Regions from separate parts of the Calidifontibacter indicus genome, predicted to be linked through region 2. Evidence: predicted binding sites of a transcription regulator. Region 2 holds the regulator's gene; the other holds the start of a gene.

Region 1 (4,416 bases), 510 kb from region 2:
TTCGTCCGGTGCGCTGTCCAGAGTAAGCACCCGCCCACCCCGACGGTCAAATGCGGCCGGAGCACCTTGTCGGACAGGCTGCCGGAAAGCTGCCGGAAACGCGCGGTGCCCCGGCTCCAGGAGGAACCGGGGCACCGTGCCATCTGGTGATGGTTCGGACGAGAACTCAGTGGGCGTGTCCGTGACCGGCGGCCGCGGGCTCTTCCTCTTCCTTCTTCTCCACTACGAGGGTGTCGGTGGTGAGCACCATCGACGCGATCGAGGCGGCGTTGCGCAGCGCCGAGCGGGTGACCTTGACCGGGTCGATGACACCGGCCTTGATCAGGTCGCCGTACTCACCGGTGGCGGCGTTGAGACCGTTGCCGGCCTCCAGCTCACCGACCTTCGACACCGCGACGTAGCCCTCGAGACCGGCGTTCTCGGCGATCCACCGCAGCGGCTCGGCAGCGGCCTTGCGCACGACGTTGGCACCGGTGGCCTCGTCACCGTCGAGCTCGAGCTTGTCGAGCACGGAGACGGCATGCACCAGCGCGGAACCACCGCCGGCGACGATGCCCTCCTCGATGGCGGCGCGGGTGGCGGAGATGGCGTCCTCGATGCGGTGCTTCTTCTCCTTCAGCTCCACCTCGGTGTGCGCGCCGACCTTGATCACGCAGACACCGCCGGCGAGCTTGGCGAGACGCTCCTGCAGCTTCTCGCGGTCCCAGTCGGACTCGGTGCGCTCGATCTCGGCCTTGAGCTCCTTGACGCGGCCCTCGACGTCGGCGGCCTCACCCTGACCGTCGATGATCGTGGTGTTGTCCTTGGTGACGACGACGCGGCGCGCCTGGCCGAGCACGTCGAGGTCGGCCTGGTCGAGCTTGAGGCCGACCTCCTCGGCGATGACCTGACCGCCGGTGAGGATCGCCATGTCCTGCAGCATCGCCTTGCGACGGTCGCCGAAGCCCGGCGCCTTCACGGCGACGACGTTGAAGGTGCCACGGATCTTGTTGACGACCAGCGTCGACAGGGCCTCACCGTCGATGTCCTCGGCGATGATGACCAGCGGCTTGCCGGCCTGCACGACCTTCTCCAGCAGCGGCAGCACGTCGGCGATGGCCGAGATCTTGCCCTGGTTGATGAGGATGTAGGCGTCCTCCAGGACGGCCTCCATGCGCTCGGGGTCGGTGACGAAGTAGGGCGAGATGTAGCCCTTGTCGAACTGCATGCCTTCGGTGAAGTCGAGCTCGGTGACCGCGGTCGACGACTCCTCGACCGTGATGACGCCGTCCTTGCCGACCTTGTCGAAGGCGTCGGCGATGAGGCCACCGATGGTCGTGTCCTGCGCCGAGAGGGAGGCGACCTGAGCGATCTCGTCCTTGCCGTCGACCTCGCGTGCGTTGGCCAGCAGCTGCTCGTTGACGGCCTCGACGGCCTTGTCCATGCCGCGCTTCACGCCGGCCGGGGAGGCGCCGGCGGCCACGTTGCGCAGGCCTTCCTTGACCATCGCCTGGGCGAGCACGGTCGCGGTGGTGGTGCCGTCACCGGCGATGTCGTTGGTCTTGGTGGCGACCTCCTTGGCGAGCTGCGCGCCGAGGTTCTCGTACGGGTCTTCCAGCTCGACCTCGCGGGCGATCGTCACACCGTCGTTGGTGATCGTGGGGGCGCCCCACTTCTTGTCGATGACGACGTTGCGGCCCTTCGGACCGAGCGTCACCTTGACGGCGTTCGCCAGCGCGTCGACACCGCGCTCGAGCGACTTACGCGCGTCGTCGTTGAACTCCAGGGTCTTTGCCATGGTGTGTGCGATTCCTTACGTCGGAATGTTCGTGAGATTGAACAAGTGCGCCCCGGACGCGGCCCGCGAGGGCGGCGAGCCGGGGCGCCTTGAAGTGGTGCGAGCGATCAGCGCTCGACGATGGCGAGCACGTCGCGCGCCGAGAGGATCAGCAGCTCCTGGCCGCCGTGCTTCACCTCGGTGCCGCCGTACTTGGAGTAGATGACCTTGTCACCGACCTTGATGTCCATGGGGACGCGCTCGTCGCCGTCCTCGTTGAAGCGGCCCGGACCGACGGCGATGACTTCGCCCTCCTGCGGCTTCTCCTTGGCGGTGTCCGGAATGACCAGACCCGAAGCGGTGGTCTGCTCGGCCTCGACGGCCTTCACCACGATGCGGTCCTCGAGCGGCTTGATGTTCACCGACACGGCGGATCCTTTCTTTTCGCCCGCCACCTTCGTGGGTGACGGAAAGTTCGACCCCGTGGCCGCCGGCGCCCTCGGTCTCGGCCGCCGTCGCGGGGGTCGACCAGACTTTCAGGAACCGGCACTGCCACAGGCTGAGTGCCACTGGCGAATCTAGCACTCGATGCGGGCGAGTGCTAACGGGTGTCCGGACCGGGTCTCGCACGCGCGTCGGATGCCGCGAGGTGTCACCCGGTGGGGCGCGCGGCAGGATGGTGTCATGCGCTTCGGACCCGAGCCGACCCACACCATCGCCCACCTCAGCGACCCGCACCTGTTGGCCGACGGACGCCTGCTGCACGCGGCCGTCGACGTCACCGACAACCTGCGCCGCACCCTCGCCCAGGTGGAGTGCACCGGACGTCGGATCGACGCGTTGGTGTTCACCGGCGACCTCACCGATCTGGGCGAACCCGAGGCCTACGCGGTGTTGCGCGACGTCGTCGGTGAGTGCGCCGCGCGCTTGGGTTGCGAGGTGGTCTGGGTGATGGGCAACCACGACGAGCGCGCGCCGTACGCCCGCGGGCTGTTCGACGTCGAGACCGCCGGCCAACCGCAGCCGCCACAAGACCGCGTGTACGACCTTCGGGGCCTGCGCGTGATCGCGCTCGACAGCACGGTCGACGGCTACCACCACGGCGGGCTCGACCCCGACCAGATCGCCTGGCTGCGCAACGAATTGGCGCAGTCGGCCGAGCACGGCTCCCTGCTCGCACTGCACCACCCGCCGCTGGTGAGCGCGGTCGACCTGATGAACGTCATCGGTCTGGACGACCAGGACGAGTTCGCCGACGCGATCGCCGGCACCGACGTGCGCGGCATCCTCGCCGGGCACCTGCACCACAGCAGCCACGGCACGTTCGCCGGCGTGCCGGTCTCGGTGGCTGCCGCGTCGTGCTACTCCCTCGACGGCGGTGCGCCCGACGGCACACTGATCGGCGTCGACGGCCGGCAGGGATTCGACCTGGTCGACGTGTACCCCCACGGCCTGGTGCACACGCACATCCCGCTCGGGTCTCCCCCGACGATCAGCGGGTTCGGCGTCGAGGTGGAGGACGCGCTGGCCGCGCTCGACCCGGTCGCGCGCCGGGAGGCGTTCTCCAGCAAGAGTTCCACCTGGAAGCCGCCCGCACAGTGAGAGGCGCCGAGACGAACGCCGAGACGAACGCCGGAGCCCCCGGAGCCGACAGCGTCCGTCGTCTGCTGTCCGACGACGGACGCCGGTTGCTCGCCCAGCTGCCGCCGTACGACCCCGATCGCGTGCTTTCGGTGACCGACAGACTCCGCGCGGACGGTCACGCCCCCGACCTCGTCGCCGCCGCACTCACCCAGTCGGCGCTGCGGGCGAAGGCCACCGCGAAGTTCGGTGCCGCTGCGGCCGGGATGTTCTTCACCGCCGACGGCCTGGAGCAGGCCACCCGTCCGCAGATCGCGGCCGGCCATGCGCAGCGGTTCGTCGACGCCGAGGTCGACACGGTCTTCGACCTGGGGTGCGGAATCGGTTCGGACGCCGAGGCGTTCGCGGCCGCCGGACTGCGAGTGCATGCGGTCGACCTCGACCCGGCGACCGCGGCGATCGCCGCCGCGAACGCGCCGTCCGCGGTGGTGGAGGTCGCCGATGCCACGACCGTTTCGATCCCGTCCGATGCTGCGGTGTGGCTCGATCCGGCGCGCCGCACCCGGGGTGTCGCCGATGTCACCGGCCGCACCCGGCGCACCTTCCGACTCGACGAACTGCTTCCTTCGTGGGAGTTCGTCACCGCGCTCGGTGCTTCCGGACGCGCGGTCGGCACCAAGCTCAGCCCGTCGTTCCCGCTGTCGGCGTTGCCGCCGGAGGCCAGCGCGCAGTGGGTGTCGTACGGCGGGGAGGTGTTGGAGTGCGCGGTGTGGTTCGGCCCGCTCGCCGACGCACACCGGGTCAGCGCGAGGCTCGTCGATGCCTCTTCTGCGAGCAATGACGTTGTCGTGCACACCGATTCCGTTGCGCCGTCGGCCGATTCGATCGACGACGTCGACACCTACCTCTACGAGGCCGACCGCGCCGTCGTGCGCGCCGGGGTCACCGCCGCGCTGACCGACGCGGTCGGTGGGGTCGAGTTGTCGCCCGGGTTGGGGCACGTCAGCACCGACCAGCGGATCGACGTCGGGTTCGCGCGGCGGTTCCGGGTGCTCGAAACCATGCCGTTCAACCAGAAG
Region 2 (4,416 bases):
GTCGAGCGCAGCCGGGACAGGCCGGTGGCGAGGATGCGGCGGTGGTCGGAGTGCATCCGCTCGCCGGTGAGTTCCTCCACCCCGGCGGACGCGGTAGGTGACTCGGCGACGAGCCCGGCCTCCCAGAGCAGCTCGTACCGCTGCAGCGCCAACTCGGGCCGCCAGGGCAGGTCGCCATCACCGAAGAGATGTTCGATCCGCTCGGTCGCGTCGCCCGACCCGCTGGAGAGCTCGCGAACAAGGCTGCGGCACAACGCGATCGAGATCTCGGAACGGCGGTCCTCCCACGGCAGGAGGGCATAGACGTCGCGCCATCCCGCATCGGCGGTGGCACGGGTGAGGCCGAGGTAGGAAATCGACACAGCGCGTCCGGCGGAGCCGTCGCGGCCGAGGTCGGCGAACGTGTAGAGCTGCTCGACGAAGCCGAGAGTGTGGCCGGTCTGCTCCGCGACGAACGCGCGCGCGCCGTTCTGCAGCGAGTGGTGGTCGGTGCGCAGCGGCCCCGCCGGCAGGTGCAGCGGATCGCCGGCGGCGAGCACCATCGGCCCCTGGTCGGCGGAAGCACTCGCAGCGCCGACGGAGACCACGACCGCCACCAGGTCGGCGTGTAGCGAAGCGGCCGGGCGGGAGGTCATGCCCCAGAACCTACTTGTTCGTGGCCCGCCCTCACGAGCTCGGCGCAGTGACGAAGTCGATGAGTTCCTCGACCCGGCCGAGCAACTCCGGCTGCAGGTCGGCGTAGTTGTCGACGGTGCCGAGGATGCGCTTCCAGCCCTGAGCGACGTCGGCCTGGGTGCGGTGGGGCCAGCCGAGTTCGGCGAGGATGCCGTGCTTCCACGAGGTGCCGCGCGGAATCACCGGCCACTTGGTCCACCCCAGCTTCTGCGGGCGCACGCTCTGCCACACGTCGACGTACGGGTGGCCGAGGATCAGCACGTGGTCGCGCGACTGCGGCAGGGCGCGGGCCGCATCGACGATCCGTTGCTCCTTCGTGCCGGGCACGAGGTGGTCGACCAGGATGCCAATGCGCCGGCCGGGGCCCGGCGCGAAGTCCTTGATGACCGCCGAGAGGTCGTCGACGCCGTCCAACATTTCGACCACCACGCCCTCGACCCGCAGGTCGTGGCCCCACACCTTCTCGACGAGTTCGGCGTCGTGGCGGCCCTCGACGAAGATCCGCGACCCGAGGGCGACCTTGGCGCGCTGGTCGGCAACGGCGACCGACCCGCTCGCCGTACGGGTGGTGGCGGCGCGTGCGGCGGCGAGCGCCGCGGCGTCCGCCGGACGAGGGGGAGTGAGGTTCACCGGACGACCGTCGATGAGGAAACCCGGTCCGAGCGGGAACGCACGCACCTTGCCGCGGCGGTCCTCGAGGTGCACGACGTGCATTCCGCCTGCCTTCTCGACCCGCACGACGGCGCCGACGAACCCGGTCTCGACCTCCTCGACCACCACGTCGCGCTCGGCGGGCACATCCTGCGAGCGCCCACGCTTGGGTGCACGCCAGTCGCCGGACAGGACATCGGAGCCGTATCGATCAGTCACGGCGCACACGGTAGAGGGCGGCGCAGCTCACCACCGCACCTGACACGCCCACCCTCGCGCGGGTCGTAGAATTGGCACTCGGGCCGACTGAGTGCCAGTGAGTGCCGGCCCGAGAACCCATCGCCGGGAGGAGGACCGCCATGAGTGAGGAACGTCGACTCGACGTGTTGCGCGCGATCGTGCAGGACTATGTCGCGACCTCCGAGCCGGTGGGTTCCAAGGCCCTGCTCGAACGGCACCGTCTCGGTGTGAGCGCCGCGACGATCCGCAACGACATGGCAGCGCTGGAGGAGGAGGGGCTCATCAGCGCCCCGCACACCTCCGCCGGACGTGTGCCCACCGACGCGGGTTACCGCAGGTTCGTCGACCGGCTCGGTCACATGAAGCCGCTGTCGCGCTCGGAGCGGGTGGCGATCGAGACCTTCCTGCAGCAGGCCGTTGACCTCGACGATGTCGTCGACCGCACGGTCCGGTTGCTGTCGTCGCTCACCCACCAGGTGGCGGTGATGCAGTACCCGTCGATCGGGGCGGCCACCGTGCGCCACGTCGAACTGGTGTCGCTCACCGAGCAGCGCCTGATGGTGGTGCTGATCATGTCGACCGGTCGGGTCGAGCAACGCATTCTGGCGCTCGCGCACAGTGACGACGATCTGCCCGCGCTGCGGGCCGTGGTCAACGAACTCGCCGAAGGCAAGACCCGGGCCCAGGCCACCGACGGCATCGCCGCATGGGTTGCCCGACAAACGCAGACCGACGCACAGACCGACGCGCAGACCGAGCTCGTGCCCGGCGCCGAACTCATCGCCGACTTCCTCGCCGAAGAACGCGAGGAGCGGGTCGCGATGGCCGGCACCGCACACCTCGTCCGCTCCGGGCTGGATTTCCCCGACACCATCGGACCGGTGCTCGACGCGCTGGAGGAACATGTCGTGCTGTTGCGGTTGTTCCAGCAGATGGCGCCCGACAGCGGCGATGTCGTCGCGGTGCGGATCGGCGGTGAGAACGCCGTCGACGGGCTGCGTGCGGCGTCGGTCGTCAGCGCGCAGTACACCGCGGGCGGCATCGGGGTGCTCGGACCGACCCGGATGGACTACCCGACCACCATGGCCGCCGTTCGTGCGGTCGCCCGCTACGTCTCGGAAATTCTCGAGCAGTAAAGGAACTTCGTGAACGACTACTACGCCGACCTCGGCGTGTCCAGGGATGCCCCCGCCGAGGAGATCAAGCGGGCCTACCGACGGCAGGCTCGCAAGCTGCACCCCGACGTCAACCCCGGCCCGGAGGCCGAGGCCGAGTTCAAGAAGATCTCGCAGGCCTACGAGGTGCTGTCCGATCCGAACAAGCGTCAGCAGTACGACATGGGCTCCGACCCGTTCGGCGGCGGTCAGACCGGCTTCGGCGGCAACTTCAGCTTCACCGACATCATGGACGCCTTCTTCGGCGCCGGTGCTGGAGCGCAGGCCGGCCCGCGGTCGCGCGTGCAGCACGGTCAGGACGCGCTCGTGCCCCTGCAGATCGACCTGTCGACGGCCGTGTTCGGCGGGGCCGAGGAGCTCGTCTTCGACACCGCCGTGCTGTGCGAGACCTGCCACGGCGACGGCGCCCGACCGGGCACCGGACGGCGTACCTGCGACATCTGTCACGGCTCGGGCCAGGTGCAGCAGGTGCAGCGCTCGTTCCTCGGCCAGGTGATGACCACCCGCGCCTGCGGCGCCTGCAACGGCTACGGCGAGATCATCGAGTCGCCGTGCGTCGACTGCGCCGGCGAGGGACGCCGCCGTGACCGCCGCACGCTGAAGATCAAGGTGCCGGCCGGCGTCGACACCGGCACCCGCATCCAGCTGACCGGCGAGGGCGAGGTGGGCCCCGGTGGTGGCCCCAACGGCGACCTGTACGTGGAGGTGCGGGTGCGTAAGCACCAGACCTTCCAGCGGCGCGGCGACGACCTGCACTGCTCGGTCGAACTGCCGATGACCGCAGCCGCGCTGGGTGCGAACCTGCCCCTGGAGACGCTCGACGGTGTGCGGGACGTCGAGATCAAGGCGGGCACTCAGGCCGGTGACGTCGTCACGCTCAAGGGGCTCGGCGTCACCCACCTGCGCTCCTCGCAGCGCGGCGACCTGTTGGTGCACGCCAACGTGCGGACGCCGAGCAACCTCACCGACGAACAGCGCGACCTGCTGCGGCAGCTGGCGACCGCTCGCGGCGAGGAGCGACCGGAAGGCAACTTCCAGCGCGCCGACAAGGGACTGTTCGGCAAGCTGCGCGACGCTTTCAAGTGACCGAACCGAAGTGACCGCAGCGCTCTTCCTGCTCGACGCCGGACGTCTGACCGGGGCAACCCCTGGTCAGACGATCGTCGTCGACGGCGCCGAAGGCCGGCACGCCGCGACCGTGAAACGGATCGAGCCGGGCGAACCGGTGCTGCTGGCCGACGGCAGCGGCGTCGTCGCCGAGTGCGAGACGGTCGCGGCGGCCGCCGACCGGTTGGAGGTGCGCATCGTCGCGGTGCGTCATGAGCACCCCGGTCGGCCCCGGGTCACGCTGGTGCAGGCGTTGGCGAAGGGCGACCGCGACGACCAGGCGATCGAGGCCGCCACCGAGCTCGGGGTCGACCGGATCGTGCCGTGGCAGGCCGAGCGCAGCATCGTGCAGTGGCGCGGCGAGCGCGGGGCGAAGGCACGGCGCAAGTGGGAACAAGTGGTGCGCGCGGCGGCCAAACAGTCGCGCCGGGCGACCGTGCCGGTCGTCGCCGAACTGCTCGACCGCAAGCGGCTCGCCAGCCTCGCAGACGCAGACGCAAACGCAAACGCAAACGTTGCGTTGCTCGTGCTCCACGAGGACGCCGACGAGGCGCTCGCCGGGCTCGAC

What was found. Region 2 encodes HrcA, which represses chaperone genes, less so after heat shock. Its sites were predicted from a motif close to TTNGCACTCGNNNNNNNCGAGTGCNAA; they were not measured.
Region 1: a site for HrcA is predicted at 2,335-2,361, ahead of groES (co-chaperone GroES). Genes of this name have one in related genera too.

The regions. Positions count from the first base shown of each region.
Region 1 covers NZ_QTUA01000001.1:1,360,394-1,364,809, reverse strand. The annotation lists gene groL (chaperonin GroEL) at 167-1,777, opposite strand; gene groES (co-chaperone GroES) at 1,885-2,184, opposite strand; gene DFJ65_RS06525 (metallophosphoesterase) at 2,441-3,358, shown strand; gene DFJ65_RS06520 (THUMP-like domain-containing protein) at 3,355-4,416, shown strand, end outside.
Region 2 covers NZ_QTUA01000001.1:1,873,825-1,878,240, forward strand. The annotation lists gene DFJ65_RS08945 (NUDIX hydrolase) at 1-635, opposite strand, end outside; gene DFJ65_RS08950 (DUF3097 domain-containing protein) at 667-1,545, opposite strand; gene hrcA (heat-inducible transcriptional repressor HrcA) at 1,686-2,702, shown strand; gene dnaJ (molecular chaperone DnaJ) at 2,712-3,827, shown strand; gene DFJ65_RS08965 (16S rRNA (uracil(1498)-N(3))-methyltransferase) at 3,838-4,416, shown strand, end outside.